Regions from separate parts of the Paenibacillus sp. Z6-24 genome, predicted to be linked through region 3. Evidence: predicted binding sites of a transcription regulator. Region 3 holds the regulator's gene; each other region holds the start of a gene.
The links. Region 3 encodes Rex, which represses fermentation and respiration genes when NADH is low (regulators of the CRP and FNR family bind a similar motif). Its sites were predicted from a motif close to TTGTGAAATATTTCACAA; they were not measured.
Positions count from the first base shown of each region.

Region 1: a site for Rex is predicted at 3,123-3,140, ahead of M1D61_RS02500 (formate/nitrite transporter family protein). Genes of this name have one in related genera too.
Region 2: a site for Rex is predicted at 3,565-3,582, ahead of M1D61_RS02570 (TorD/DmsD family molecular chaperone). Genes of this name have one in related genera too.

Region 1 covers NZ_CP096398.1:574,531-579,891, reverse strand. Annotated here, with positions in the region: gene M1D61_RS02510 (carboxymuconolactone decarboxylase family protein) at 1-265, shown strand, start outside; gene M1D61_RS02505 (ATP-binding protein) at 770-1,978, opposite strand; gene M1D61_RS02500 (formate/nitrite transporter family protein) at 2,170-3,063, opposite strand; gene M1D61_RS02495 (FAD-dependent oxidoreductase) at 3,488-4,849, opposite strand; gene M1D61_RS02490 (ABC transporter ATP-binding protein) at 5,270-5,361, opposite strand, start outside.
Region 2 covers NZ_CP096398.1:590,065-595,425, reverse strand. Annotated here, with positions in the region: gene M1D61_RS02600 (phospholipase D family protein) at 1-43, shown strand, start outside; gene M1D61_RS02595 (TetR/AcrR family transcriptional regulator) at 241-831, shown strand; gene M1D61_RS02590 (DMT family transporter) at 893-1,243, shown strand; gene M1D61_RS02585 (DMT family transporter) at 1,243-1,557, shown strand; gene M1D61_RS02580 (1-phosphofructokinase family hexose kinase) at 1,606-2,553, shown strand; gene M1D61_RS02575 (hypothetical protein) at 2,556-2,756, opposite strand; gene M1D61_RS02570 (TorD/DmsD family molecular chaperone) at 2,883-3,551, opposite strand; gene mobA (molybdenum cofactor guanylyltransferase) at 3,795-4,445, opposite strand; gene M1D61_RS02560 (MFS transporter) at 4,699-5,361, shown strand, end outside.
Region 3 covers NZ_CP096398.1:2,007,864-2,013,224, reverse strand. Annotated here, with positions in the region: gene M1D61_RS08905 (cell wall elongation regulator TseB-like domain-containing protein) at 1-255, opposite strand, end outside; gene M1D61_RS08900 (amidohydrolase) at 286-1,593, opposite strand; gene M1D61_RS08895 (redox-sensing transcriptional repressor Rex) at 1,574-2,233, opposite strand; gene dinG (ATP-dependent DNA helicase DinG) at 2,230-5,124, opposite strand.

The DNA.
Region 1 (5,361 bases), 1.4 Mb from region 3:
AATGGGCGAGTCCGAAGAGCGAATTGCCCTGCTGAGTGTATGGAGAGAGACGCCTTATTACACCGACGCCGAGAAGGCTGTGCTGCACCTGACAGAGGTAGTCACGGAGGTATCGCAGCATGGTGTTCCGCAGGACGTATATGATCGTGTGCTGGCGCATTTCAGCGAAAAGGAATACATGGATCTGATCATGGCGATTAATATCATCAACAGCTGGAACCGGATCGCCATTTCGACCGGAATGTTCCCTGGATGCATGGGCTAACAGCACATTCATAAATTTTTTCAGGAATTTATTCGGTGGGTGTTTCAAGTTCTATAGACCCGTTTAACAATAAGTAACGGCATTTGGCGAGAGTGATGTCCCCTTCATTCTCACCCTCTGTCATATCATGGACCACTCCCGGAATCCGCCATACTACGGTTTCGTTCCCCCGAACCGCATTATGGCGGATTTCATTTATATTCAGCCGTATATCGGCTGGAGACACGTACATGTATTCATATCAGCAGCCCTTGCCTATGCGGCAGGGGCTTTTTGCTTTGATTCAGCCCCACAGATACAAGCAGACCCACCCGTCGATTGGCGATCTGGCTATTGAGGTGACATCCATAAACCAAAATTCAACCAATTTTAGCCGCAGAAAAGAAACGGACAGGCACCTTCATATACCTACCAATTTGATCCCATACAAAAAGGACCTTTCCACGAGGAAAAGTCCTTTTTTATAGATGCTATGAGTGATCCTAATCGCATCAATAAAGTATGCTAACGCTGGCTCTGCTGAAGTGCCAGTATGCTGTTAAGCATATGAATTTTGCGAACCGGCTTGGTAATAACCGTATCAAAGGTATCCCGGAATCCACCATCGATCTTCTCCCCGAGCGGCGCCAGCAGAAACACACACTGCTTCTGGATTTTCATTCGGTCCTGAATCCAGCGCTCCCGATCAATCATCTCCAGGTCAATCAGTATCAGATTATAGGCATGATGATACATTTCATCAAAAAAACGATCATCCATGCCCGAGGATGTGGTGACCTCTGCTCCCCATTCAGTAAGCATATCGGAGATAATGCCTACACTCTCCCCGTTGCTATCCAGCAGTAAAATGCGAACTCCCTGCAAAATGTCATCCTGAAACGGAATCGACGGCAGATCGGTATACTGCTCAAAATGAAGAATAATACTCACTTCGGTACCTATTCCATGCATACTCTCCAGACGGATCTCGCCGCCCATCAGTTCGACCAGGTGCTTGCTGATCGACAGCCCGAGTCCAGTACCTCCATAAATATGTTCCTGCTCCGGATTCAGCTGGCTGTACACTTCGAAAATATGCTGCAGCTGTCCATCTTCTATCCCTATACCTGTATCTTCAATGGCAATCTTTACAGTCAATTTGTTATCCAGCATGGGTGGTAATAGAAAAAGAGAGACTGTAATATCTCCTGTATGCGTAAATTTAATGGAATTTTGCAGTAAATTCATAATAATCTGTCTGACTTTGAGCGCATCGCCGATTACAAACAGTGGAATATCCGAATGCACATTCAGATGCACTCCGACTCCTTTTTCAAAAGCGCGTGGAGCAAGCGCATACGTCAGATCCTCAATTGTATTAATCACATCAAACGGGTCCCTGTTCAGTTTCATTTTACCGGCTTCCATCTTGCCAATATCAAGCAGGTTATTTACCAATGCCATCAGGGAGTCACTGCTGGTCTGCAGGATCTGTACATAACTGTCCTGCTCTTCATCCAGCCGGGTCTTCTGCAATAGCTCGGTCATGGACAGAATGCCGTTCATCGGGGTTCTGACCTCGTGGCTGAGCATGGCGATAAAACTGGATTTATCTTTGGCGGCCTTTTCCACACGGGTTCTAGCCTGCTGACAATCATCCAGTTGACGGCGAAGCTGCTCTACTTCCATCTCGAGCTCCTGCTGCCGTCTCACTAATTCATCTACATTTTCCATGATTACACCTCTTGAGCCTTATTGGCGTATGTAGTGTATGTATTACCCAAAAGTCGGTTTTTCAATCAACAAAAAGCCCTGCCTCTGCGATAGAGAAAGGGCTGGGGACAAAAAACGTATGGATCAAGTCTGAATGAGTATATCCGTTGTTGTAGGTGTCAGCTCGCTCCTGCACTGCAGATACCGAATGATCAGTGAGCCTGTTCGCTGTGCTGCAGCGGCATCGACACAGCCGCTCCTGCACTCATACCTGCAGCAGCAGCTGGCTGTTCCACACTATGACCGCCTGCAGAATGTGATGCTGGTGCAGCTGTTCTCGGCTGGCGTACATAAGCGGTGAAATACGCGCAGGCCACGAACAATGCGCCACCGGTCAGATTGCCGAGCCAGACCGGTACAAAGTTCATCAGATATTCGCCCCAGGAGTAGTAGCCTGCAAAGATAGCAGCAGGAATCAGGAACATATTGGCTACCACGTGCTGAAAGCCAATAGCGACGAATGACATGGTTGGGAACCAGATGCCCAGAATTTTGCCGCTAATGCTGTCTGCGCTGTAGGAGAGCCAGACGGCCAGAGCGACGAGCCAGTTACAGCCGATCCCGGACAGGAACATCTGCAGAAAATTCCCTTCCAGCTTATGACCAGCCATCTCTACTGTCTTCGCCAGATACGGTCCGGTCTCGGTCAGTCCGACGATATGCCCAAAGAAATAAGCAACAAACAATGCGCCCAGCAGGTTGGCTACCGTGATCGCAAACAGATTGCGTACCAGCTCCATGGTGGAGATGCGCTTGGCCATCCGTGCCAGCGGCACTGCCATCATATTACCGGTAAGCAGCTCACCGCCCGCGACCAGTACGAGCACCAGACCGACCGGGAACAGCGACGCCCCTATAAAATTGGCAAAGCTGCCCCAGGATTCGGGGGTATTGGCGATCACACGAATATCCAGCAGAAACCCGATCGCGATAAAAGCTCCGGCGAGAAAGCCCAGCACCAGCATCTGCGTCCAGCTGGAGCGTGCCTTGGTCACGCCTGTCTCTATCGTATTCATAGCAATCTGCTGTGGTTTGTAATAAGCCATAATATGTTCTCTCCTCATCTATGGTCAATTTCTCATATTTCAATTTTAATGGATATATTTTGTGAAAAAAGTAACAAATGTCACGATATGCATAAAAAAAGCCCGTATGGCATAAAAACCATACGGGCAAACAAGAAAGCTTAATTAACCATTTGTGAACGTGATGTTCGGTGAATCGTGATTGGAGAGAAACCTTATCATTCATTTCTCCTGTGATCAATCCTTACGCTGGAGCATGAATATATGTTAACGGCAGAGAGCCGGAGCCACTGCTTCCGGATACAGATGCCGGAAGCAGCCGGGTTGCATATGGAATGAACTCTGATGAGCAGGCTCTGCTCCACCGCCGGAATAACCATTAAGCGACATTGTGTTACCTTTCACATAGTAGCGCAAAGATATTGATGGAATACGGATGACTGGCTCAGACGGTAACCGGCTGCTTGGCTTCGACCGGTGCCAGCGCCTGCAGACCTACACTGTTCAGGTAGTTCCACGGTTTGTTGTAATGCGGCTGGAAGAAGAAGTCGACAAAGGCCAGCTGATCCACCGTCATGCCGGTCTGGATACATACCGAGATCGTATTGATCGACTGGGTCAGATCCGCTTCAGACATAATCTGTGCGCCTAGAATCCGGCGGCTGTCTTTTTCATAGACCACTTTCAAAGTGACGGTCTCATGGGTTGGCATAAACTCCGGACGGTAGTGATCCTTGAACGTGGAAGTCTCTACATCCAGACCAGCCAGGCGGGCGGACACTTCGGTCATGCCGGTACCAGCGATATTCTGTTCATAGATCTTGATACCCGATGTACCCTGTGTACCCATGTACTCATTGGTTGGTGTAACCAGGTTGCGGGCAACCAGTGTACCCATACGTACTGCATTCGTAGCAAGCGGGATATACGCATGCTGACCCGTCGGATTGTAGAACACCGCACAGCTGTCACCAGCGGCAAAAACGTCTTTTTTGCTGGTCTGCATATACTTGTCGACGATGATCGCGCCGTTTGGCAGCATGTCCACTTGACCGGTGAGCAGCTCGGTTTGCGGGCGGAAGCCGATGCAGAGAATGACCATATCGGCAGCATGTTCGCCTTTATCGGTTACGACAGTGCTGACTTTGCCGTTTTCCCCTGCGAACTTCACGACTTTCTCGCCGAGAGCGAGCTGGATGCCTTTGTCGGTCAGCAGCTGTTCGGTACGGGCAGTGAATTCAGGGTCTAGGTATTTGCTGAGGATACGGTCTTCCGCATCGATCAGAGTCACCTGTTTGCCGTTCATTTCGAATGCTTCGACCAACTCGACACCGATATAACCGGCACCGACAACGACGATGTTACGGGCAGATTTGGCTTTTTCAATAATGGTATTGGAATGGTTAAAGTTTTTGGACAAGACGATGTTGTCCAGCTCAATGCCTTCGAACTTCGGAATGATCGGCCATGAACCGGTCGTAACGATCAGTTTGTCATAGGTGTCAGTCAGTTCAATACCGGTGTTCAGATCGCGTGCAGTCAGCGTCTTGGCATCGGTATCAACGGAGGTCACTTCATGCAGCATCTTGGTAGTGACACCCAGCTCGGCCAGCTGCTGTGGCGAAGAGTAGAACAGTCCCTGTGCATCCTCTACCACACCGCCTACATACAATGCAATCCCGCAGGACAGGAACGAGATATTGTCATTACGTTCGTATACGGTAATCTGTGCATCCGGGTATAATTTGGCAGTGTTCACAATTGCGGAAGTTCCGGCGTGAGTACATCCAATAACAGCTACTTTCATGGTTGTTTCCTCCTGAGTCAATCTGTATTTGTTGAAGCTTGTGTCTATCAGGTCATGGGTGTAAATGAAATAATAATCAGGCGATTAGGTCAACAACAGGTGATTCATTCACAGGCTTTGAATGGGATGAATCTATGCTGCTTTGTGCTTGTGAATCATTTCACCTTGTAGTCTTATTATATTGTGATTTTTATCACATTACAAGAGATTTTGGTAACGTTCATACTTTGTTCATAATTTCACAATTGTATAGTGATGTAGTGTATTGACTGGGATAGCTGCACCTCATCCACTACTGGGGTGAAAGATACTTTGACGAAATTGAAGTTCTTTGCATTCGATAGAGGGATTGAATTAAAAAGCCGCTTCTACTCGGTGAGTTCCGAGTAGAAGCGGCTTTCTCTTGTTATAGTGTGTAACTCAGTTCTGGGCAGCGGTGCGCAGTTGGGTGTACTGGCGGACTTCCTGTACCTGCTGCTCGGCAGCTACTGCAGCCTGTACATTGCCTGCAA
Region 2 (5,361 bases), 1.4 Mb from region 3:
CGCTTACCGGCTGCAGCTGATCCTCGGCTTTACTACGTTCTGAATCGTTATCCATCTGTAGCGGCTGTACAGGCAATCTATACTCGCTAGTCGGCTCTTCATATATTATTGGCAAAGCGTCTGTCCTTCCGGGGAGCAGGCGTTTTTGTCGTATAGCCATTACAGGAAAATACCCAGTTGACAGATTAAAAATGATGTGAAATAATCAATTAAACTAACGACCGTTAGGTAGGTGTATTTATGAGTGTGAAGTTACAGCTGCTCCATATTGGATTGTGCCATTTTGCGGAGGATGGTTATGAGGGGGCTTCTCTCTCCAAATTGGCTGCAGAAGCAGGGATCAAGAAACCGTCGATCTATGCCCATTTCAAAAGCAAGGAAGACCTGTTCCTCAAGGTACTGAGCCGGGCGGCACGGGCGCTGAAGCATCAGATCATTCGCTATATGATCGCCCACCGGGAACAGCCGCCGGAGCAAAAGCTGCGCGGACTGCTCACCTATTTGCAGGAGTTATATACCAGTGATGATACGATCAAATTCGTGATTCGCATGTTATTTTTTCCGCCTGCAGCGCTTCGGGAAGAGGTCATTCCGCTGATTTATAATCTGCTCGATGTACTAGAATCCCGTCTGACCCGGCTGCTGCGCCAGAGCATGGATCAGGGCGAGCTCTCCCTCTGCCTATCTGCGGAGGCAGCTTCCCAGGCATACATGACCTGCGCCGACGGTATCCTGATCGAGATGCTGTATGGACAGTCCCATCGCTCGGTGCAGCGGCTGAATACCATATGGCCGGTATACTGGCGGGGGATTCAGGCCGTTCATCAATAACGGGAAAATCAAAAATTAAAGACACACAGGATGTGCATTACAAAGGGGATGAACAAACATCATGAATCGCAACTGGTTATATGTATTTATCGGTGGATTGATAGAGGTCGTCTGGGTATCCGGCCTTAAACATGCCGGAACTGTCAGTGAATGGATACTGACAGCGGCAGGGATTACCCTCAGTTTTTATCTGATTATCAAAGCTTCCAATCGGCTGCCGGTTGGTACGGTCTATGCAGCATTTACCGGGATTGGTACCGGGGGAACCGTAGCTGCGGAGATGCTGATCTTTGGCGAGCCGTTCCAGTGGACCAAGCTGCTGCTGATTATGCTGCTGATGGCTGGCGTGATTGGATTGAAGCTTGTCACGGATAATGAAAGCAAAGTTGCAGAAAAGGCAGGTGAGGTCTGATGTACTGGTTAGCTCTTGTTATTGCAGGAGGATTTGAAGTGGTCGGTGTCATCAGGATGAACCGGCTTGTACGTCATAAATCCGTGTTAAACGTTATGCTGCTCATACTGGCTTTTGCAGGCAGCTTCTCCTGTCTCACCTATGCGATGAACGGTATTGCCATGGGCACCGCTTATGCGGTCTGGACAGGTATCGGTACGGTCGGGGGCGCAATTGTCGGCATGCTTATGTATAATGAAGCCAAAAGCGGCTGGCGCATCCTGTTTATAGCGATGATCATCGCTTCGGCCGTTGGGCTGAAACTGATCTCCTGAGCAGACCATGCAGACCATCCGTAACTCTCATTCAGAGGCGGTGGCTTCATGATTACGACAGTAACACTGAATGCAGCACTGGATATTATTTACCAGATTCCTTCCTTACAAATCAATCACGTTCACCGAACGGCCGGACTGACCCTGCCCGGCGGCAAAGGCGTCAATGCCGCCCGGGTCATCCGTCAGCTCGGAGAACCCGTAGCTGCCGCCGGATTCACGGCAGGCTATAACGGACAGAAAATGCAGCATCTGCTCGCTGCCGAACAGGTCGACTGCCATTTCACCGAGGCCGATGGCGAGACCCGGCTGGCGATTACGATTCTGGAACAGCAGGAACAGACACAGACAGAGCTTATTGAGCCGGGTCCGCTGGTCACGTCCGCACAGCTGGAGCAGCTGACCCGGCAGCTGGAGACACTCGCTCACAAGTCCGACTGGGTACTGTTCTCCGGCAGTCTGCCGCAGGGATGCCCGGACGATCTGTACGCCCGGCTGATCGGCATCGTACGCGACTGCGGTGCCCGGACAGCGCTCGATAGCAGCGGTGCAGCCCTGCATCATGGTATCGGAGCGGCACCGGATCTAATCAAGCCCAATGCCCAGGAAGCCTGCGATTGGGCCGGCATAACGACGGGCGGTCTGCCGCCTTCAGCGGAGCAGCTGCGGCAGGCTCTGACCGCCATGCTGGATCATGGTGCCGCGATGGCTGCCATTTCGCTCGGCGCTGATGGCGCGATAGCCGCCGAACGGGCGACCGGACGCTTTTACCGGGTCCGGGTGCCCGAGCTGCAGATTACGAGTGCACTGGGCAGCGGCGACGCGATGGCCGCCGGTATGGTAACGGCAGCCAGTCGGGGCGGGGCATTAAGCGATATGCTGCGCCTTGGTTCCGCCTGCGGCAGTGCCTGTGCGCTCCAGCCTGCGGCCGGTCTGATTGATCTGGACGATGTACAGCGCATCAGTACGAGTATACAAATAACCCCTGAGTCCTAGGCTCAGGGGTTATTTGTATGTGTGGCAAATCGTACATCCATAAAAAGTTCACCTGTATCATCATCCCGAATCACGAAGTTAATCTCATGAGGAACCAGTTCCCGCAGCGCATACTGCCGGGCCCAGTCCAGTGACGGAAATTCCCTGACCTGCTCGACTGACGTGACGACAATTTTGGACTTCAAACATCGGTACGTATGCAAGGCGGTATTCCCCCTTTAACTATCATTGGACAGGAAATGCAGGTTTGACGCCTGTTTCGACCCATTTGGCAGACAAAATCATTCTTTTAACAGAGAATAGATGATCGATATGGTGGTCTACCCGGATTATCGGAATAAATGCTGCTCGGCTGCGTACACACGCAGGTTATACAGATCTTCGATCAGATAGGCGGATGCAGTCTTTGCCCACATCTGGTAAAGGTTATGCTCCGCTGCCTTATTCAGCTCCCGGCAGAAAGACGGCACCCATGGCAGCAGGTAATTTTCCAGAAAATCCGTCTGTGCCTGGATCATCGCATTCTGCTCCAGCACATTGCCTTCGCTCTCGGCCATACGCTCGGCCAGCAGTGACATGAATTCCAGTTCGATCCCGACATGATCATCGGTCTCCTGATCCATTTTTTTGAAAGCAATGCCTGCCCGCGCATAGATCGAATTCAGTGTAGCTTCATAGCTCCAGCGCTCCTGAGCGCCGGGCAGATATTCCGCTGCACGAGGACGATGTGGCAGCCGCTGCTCCAGGAACAGCTGGTCATACTGCACACACTCATCATAAGCATATTGAATAATATTGGTCAGCGGTATATTCTCCAGCATATGGATTAACGGGTTGCTCTGTCCGGATAGAATCCGGATGCGTCCGGCTTCCTTGCGCCATTCAATTAACTTGGACAGCGTAGGACGCCGCTGCAGCATTTCACTCAGCAAACGATAGGTCATGACCCGGCTGTACAACCAATCTGTCTTCATGCATGTTTCCATCTTTACTGTCATGAGAATACACCCCTTGTGATATTATTCACTTATCATATGTCAGCGCTTGCAACTTAGCGACCAATTACAGAAATGAACAACTTGGCAGCGCAGTCTATCAACCAAGACAATCTGTTGGACAACGTATTTCCTACCTGTATTGTACCTGAATTGGGCAGAAATAGGGGGCAAATAGCCCTAAGTTCATAAAATAGCCATGTTTGCCGGCGGCTCTGCTCCTTCTGTCTATGCCAAGTATCATATTCACTGCAAAAAGTTGCGGCTATCCGCCATTTGAAGCGCCTGCTTGTACGCTTCAGGATCATTCATATTGTGCAGACACCAGGAGGACAGGTCCCCTTTCCCCTGTTCGTTATCCTGCTCCAGCAGCTGTTCCAGCGGCAGCTCTATCGCACGATGCTGATACAGCCAATCCATTACCTTGAGCTGCCCCTTTTGCAAGGCTGCCTCCAGCGAAGGACGGACACTGTAATGATATACGGCATACAGCGGATGCCGGCGTCCCTGATAGGTCGGTAGCACAGCCTGTACCGGCAGTCCATCCACTGCTGCCGTACGCGCCTTCTCCAGCAGCATTTCCAGCAGCCGCGTACTGGCAAAAGGCAGATCACAGGCACTGAGCACATACCACTGTGCATCCAGCGCATTCATCCCTGCATACAGTCCCGACAAAGGCCCCTGCCCGGGAAATCGGTCTGCAGCTATCGGCAGCTGCAAGAATTCATAGCTGCGGTCTTCGGCAGAAGCCAGGCACAGCTGGGGGACACAGCTCCCCAATGCTGCTGCGACCCGTTCAATCACGCTGCGCTCCCCGATCTTGAGCAGTGCCTTGTCTGTCCCCATCCTCCGGGACTGCCCACCTGCCAGAATAATGCCCGCTGTATCCTTATACATGATGTTTCCTCCTGTTCATGCTCACTCGCTCCCTGTCTGTTCACTTCTGTTCCTCCTAACCAGTATACTGCATCCTGATTCTCCCCGAACCTCTGCTGCTGTAACCCGGCAAGGAATTCACAGATTATTACGAAAAGGTGACAGCAGAGTAATGACGAATCCACCGTTAGATGAATTTGGCTCAAAATGGTTTGTATCCCCTTTCAACAAATGATACAGTGAACTAAAAGTTCTCGGAAAGGGTTGGCCCGCCATGCGTTCACATTCGTCTCAGCCTGCATTCTTCTCCCTTCGTTGGTATACTTTTTTCATATATGGAACGATGGTCATTTTCACAAGTTTCTTTCAGTTGTACCTGCAGGATATCGGGATGAGCCAGAGCCAGATTGGTGCACTGATGGCGATTGGTCCTTTTATCTCGCTATTTGCCAATCCGTTCTGGGGCTACTACAGCGACCGGCTGCAGAATACACGACTGATTCTGCTGATCATGATGACCGGTACCCTGCTGCTCGTGCAGATGGTATTCCAGGTACATAATTACACGCTTATTTATATGGTAATGGCCTGCTTCTTCTTTTTCCAGACACCGATGTTTGCCCAGACCAGTACGCTGATTCTGAATTATATCGACGGGACGCCATACAAGTTCGGCGGATTCCGGCTGTATGGATCGATAGGCTGGGCACTGACTGCGGTCGCGGCTGGTCCGGTGATCGACCATCTGGGCGTCTCCAGGATCGGGATCGTCTTTACCGTGCTGCTGTTGGTCGCGATTGGACTGATGCTGGTCATGCCTGCGCAGACCCGTTCACCGGGCGGAGCTGCCGCACTCAGCTGGCGAGCGCTGCGCCAGTTCAGCGGTAATGGATACTTTGTCGGCTTTATCGTCCTCGGGGTGCTTGTGTCCATTCCG
Region 3 (5,361 bases):
CCAAACCATGACTTCCTGCTGCTGATCATTCTGTCCCTGTACGACCCAGTAGATCGATTTGTCATTCCAGACCGACTGGTATGTCCTTGTTAGTGACGTCAGATTCGCCTGCTTCTGGGCAATCTCCAACGCTTGCTGTTCATTGCTCCACGGCTTGGCCATAACATGCACATAGAACTGGTTCACGCACAGTACAATCAGACCTACTACCGTAATAATAATCGCTATCCACTTGCCACTTCCCAAATTTCGCAAGACACGCCATCCTTTCTGTTCAACTTCCGGTTAGCGTGTGAGCAAACCTTCAAAAGCAAGCTGTGCTTCACGGCGGATTTTCTCTTCATCCAGCGTCAGCGATACGCCATCCTTGATCAGCTGCTTGCCATCTACCCAGACATGCAGTACGTCCTTGGCACTCGCGGAATATACCGTATGAGAGATAAAGTCCGTAAACGGCAGGAAATGCGGCTGATCGATATTCAGAGAGGTAATGTCCGCTTTCATGCCTACCGCAAACACGCCTGTATTATCAAGGAATACGGATTTCGCACCATATTCGGTACCCATGCGCAAGGCTTCCAGTGCCGGTACCGCTGTAGGATCACCGGATACGCCTTTGTGAATCAGGGCTGCGAGACGCATTTCTTCGAACATATCCAGATTATTATTGCTGGCCGGTCCGTCGGTACCGAGCGATACGACTACGCCTGCACGCAGCAGATCCGGTACACGGGCTACGCCGCTCGCCAGCTTCAGGTTACTACCCGGGTTATGTGAAATGGTTGCTTTGTGGGCAGCCAGTGTCTGAATCTCTTCATCTGTCAGATGCACGGCATGTGCCAGCAGCGTCGGACGAGTGAATACACCGAGTTTCTCCAGGTGGGCTACCGGACGCAGACCGTAGTCACGTACGTTTTGCTCCACTTCAGCGATCGTCTCGGACATATGTGTATGCAGCGGCACATCGAGATCATGTGCGGCCTGAACGAATTTCTCGATAAATGCCGGCGGGCACGTATACGGCGCATGTGGAGACATCATCGTCGTAATGCGTCCGTTAGCTTGACCGTGCCAGTCGCGTACAAACTGTACCGCCTGATTCAGCTTCTCGTTTTGTTCTTCCTCCGAGCACAGACCGATAACACCGCGCATCAATACCGCTCGCATTCCCGACTGCTCGACCACTTCGGCCACGCGCTCGGAACGGTCATACATATCGAGGAAAGTAGTTGTACCGCCTTTGAGCATCTCCAGTACAGAGAGTGCTGTACCGGTATAGACATCATCACTCGTAAATTTGGCTTCCATCGGCCACATTTTCTCCTGCAGCCAGACCTGAAGGGCCAGATCGTCGCCATATCCGCGCAGCAAAGACATGGCCGCATGACCATGACTGTTAACCAGACCCGGAATGAAGAACTGGTGCCTGCCATCTACGATGGTCATTTCTTCCTGGTCAGCAGGCTCCTCCTCACCCAGATAGGTAATGATATCATTCTCGATGACCATATGGCCGTAGAGTACTGCTTTTTCTCCATGGGAAGCTGCAAATATCCCGTTTTTGATCATCCATTTACTCGGTGAGTTGTTCATTCGTCTCTAATTCCTTTCCATCTTCAAGGTAGTAGGCCAGACTAAGCAGATCGGTTGTAAAATCTGCCGTATGCACACGCACATGCGGTGGTGTCTTCAGAATAATCGGTGCAAAATTCAGAATGGCTTCGATGCCTGCTTCGATCAGCTGATCGGCAACACGCTGGGCTTCGGTATTGGGAACGGTAATGATGCCGACCCGAATATGTTTGGCTTGAACGGTCTCGGCCAGTTCATCAATCGGTTGCACAGTTAGTGTATTGATCTGTGTGCCTACCTTGGGCGTATACGAATCAAAGATCGCTACAATCTTCATCGTCTCCTGCAGATAGGCATTATAGTTGGAAAGCGCATGCCCCAGATTACCCGCTCCGATCAGCGCTACATTGATCTGCTGATCCAGTTTGAGGATATGACGGATCTTCTCGATCAGATAGGATACGTCATATCCGATTCCCTTTCGGCCAAAGTCACCGAAGTAAGCGAGATCCTTGCGAATCTGGGCCGGGTTCAGATCCAGCTTTTGCCCCAGTTCCTGCGAGGATACGGTCGGTACCTCGCGGGTGTGAAGCTCATTCAAGTATCTCAGGTAGACAGGTAATCTTCGCACGACCGCTTCTGATATTTTGTCGGATTTCATGCTTGCTCCCCCTCTTGATTTGCAGCATCCTTTTCGTTCTCACGATGGCTCAGCCATTCCGCAATACGGGGAACCATTTGCTGGGTAGGCATATGTTCCATTTTCGGACCGGGCAGCGAGTAGAGAAAATGCTTTCCGTAATACGACTCGATGACCCGGGTGTCATAAATCAGCACAATACCGCGGTCATTCGCTGTCCGGACCAGTCTGCCAAAGCCCTGTTTGAACCGGATAACTGCCTGTGGTACAGATAATTTCATAAATGGATTTTTCTTTTCTTTTTTGAGCCGTTCGCTTTTGGCTTCTACCAGCGGATGGTTTGGCGGCTGGAAAGGAAGTCGTACAATCGCCAGACAGGTCAGTGCCTCTCCGGGAATATCGACACCTTCCCAGAAGCTGCTCGTCCCTAGCAGTACGCAGGCCGGATGCTCCTGGAAGCGGCGGGTCAGCTTGGTTCGGCTGCCTCCATCCACACCCTGTCCGAATACAGCAATGTCACTCTGTGATAATTTCTCCTTCAGAGGCTCATACACCTGCTTGAGCATCCGGTAAGAAGTAAATAAGACAAGCATGCGTCCGCGCGTAGCCTCGGCAGCATCCGCCAGTGAATGGGCCAGCATGCTAACAAAATGCTCATCACCCACGCTGCCCTTGACGCTTGGGAAGTCTCTCGGGATCAATACGAGCGATTGCTCTCTATAGTTGAAAGGCGATTCCAGCATGGCGGTGTTCAGCTTGCCTTCCTGTTCGGCATCCTTTAGTCCCAGCTGCTCGATCATATACTGGAAATTTTTGTCGATCGACAGCGTCGCCGATGTCAGCACAATACTTTTCTTTTTGTCAAAGAAATGCTCCTTGAGCTGCTGGCTCACGTCGACAGGCACAGCATACATCTGAAGAGACTTGCTGCGATAGTTACCGTTGGCTTCGTACCAGTACACCGTATCCTCGCTGTCCAGCTTGATAAAGTGACGAAGATCGTCGCGTACACCGGTCAGATCCTTGAACAGTCCGGAGACATCTGTTACTAATCCGTCACTGTCCAGCACCTCGTCCGATTCCTTGATCTTGCTCATCACCTGCTCGCCTTTGCGGATAATCTGGCTGAGGCCGATATGAATCCGGTTCTCCAGCTCGGTGATCCCGGCCCATTCGTCCGGTTTCTTTTGCGGCAGCAGGCGAAGTGTGAACTGTGCAGCTTCACCGGGAGCCGCATCACTGCGCTGCGGCAGCAGGGCGAACAGCAGCTCACTGAGCTTGTCCCAGTCTTCCTTGACATCCGTCAATTCCGGGTACAGATTATCGATTGCAATGGCCCATTCCATACCGCGTTCACTGCCGGAAGATCCCAGCTGCTGACGCAAAATCGCCAGCTGGCCGGTCTTGCTGTCCTTGAACAGGCGAAGCATCGGATGAACCAATGTGAAATATTTCATGTGCATGCCCAGATGCTTACCGGCCACATCTTCCAGGTGATGGGCTTCATCAATAATCAGATGTTCATAGGCAGGCAGCAGCTGATGGCCAGCCTTGATATCCGTAAACAGCTTGGAATGATTGGTGATGACTACATCGGCTGCACCGGCTTCATGCTTGGCCCGGTGATAAAAGCATTGCCGGAACCATGGACAGGCGCGTCCAAGGCAGGAATCCGTATCGCTGGCGACCGTTTCCCAGAAATCGCCGCCCCGGTTACCCATATTCAGCTCTTCATCATCCCCGGTCTCGGTCGCTGTCAGCCAGACGATCATCTGTGCTGCAATCAGCACATCTTCCTTGGGACTCTGAAATTCCTTTGTATTTATTTTATGCTCAAATTTGCGCAGACACAAATAATGCTGGCGTCCCTTGAATACGGCAGCACGAAAAGCAAACGGAATGACCTGAGTAAGCAGCGGAACATCCCGTTCGCGCAGCTGTTCCTGCAAATTAATCGTATGCGTGCTGACCATGACTCTCTCGCTGTTTTTGACGCTATGGTAAATGGAAGGCAGCAGATAACCAAGCGACTTGCCGGTTCCTGTTCCTGCCTCGATCAGTAAATGCTTCTCATCCGTAAGCGCACGCACCACTTCATCAAACATATGATTCTGCGGCTCACGTTCTTCATAATCGGGCAGCAGCTTGCGCAGATTGTCCTTGACCTGCTCCAGGAACTCATCAAAGGAGACATCCGCAAGCGGCATGCCTTCGCGCGCTTCCTCTGCGGACGGGATATCCATCCAGTCGCCTACCTTGAGGGCCAGCTGACGGTAAAAGCGGTGCTCATCGAGATCCTGGGCAGGCTGCGCTTCACGCTGCATACGCACACCGTCAAAATACCAGCCCAGATCGCTGTCCTGGTTATCAAACAGTTCGGATAGACGCTGCACGGTAATCAGCGGCAGACCATCCAGCTCTTCGATGCATTTAAGGAACACATAAGCTGTCGCCAATGCATCGCTGTCTGCCTGATGAGGACGATCATGCTCGAACCCCAATGAACTGCTGACCATGCTGAGCTGATAGCTCGGCAGATTCGGGAAAAAAATACGCAGGAAATCCATCGTATCCAGCACTCTGCCGGTAAATGGCAAATAACCGGTACGGTCCAGCGCACGCTGCAAAAATCCCAGGTCAAAAGCTACATTATGCCCGACCAGTACGGCATCTTCCAGCAGCGGTATCATCTCCAGCATGACGTCATCCAGTTCGGGAGCATCTGCCACATCTTCATTGCGAATACCGGTGAGTCCGGTAATAAACGGAGGAATCTTGCCTCCGGGCTTAACCATGGAGCTGTATACCTGTGTAATGGTTAAATCATGATCTATAACAGCAAGACCCACCTGAATGATATCATCCGAGGACTGGGTTCCTGTTGTCTCAAAATCCAGTACGGCAAATTTCATGGATGTCTAAATCCTTTCCTTGCAGTCGTCACACCTGATGTCAAAATGTTCACCTATCAGCATACCAGAACGAGGCGGTTTTGAAAACGTGGCGAGGTGACGGGAACTGCCGCATCCTGCATACAGCCTGTACGGCTGTACGGCAATCTCTCTCCCGGCCGCCCGGGTTATCCTTTATATACATAAAAAAGGTGATACATGACGTGTTTGACAGGCACGCGGTATCACCTTGCTTAG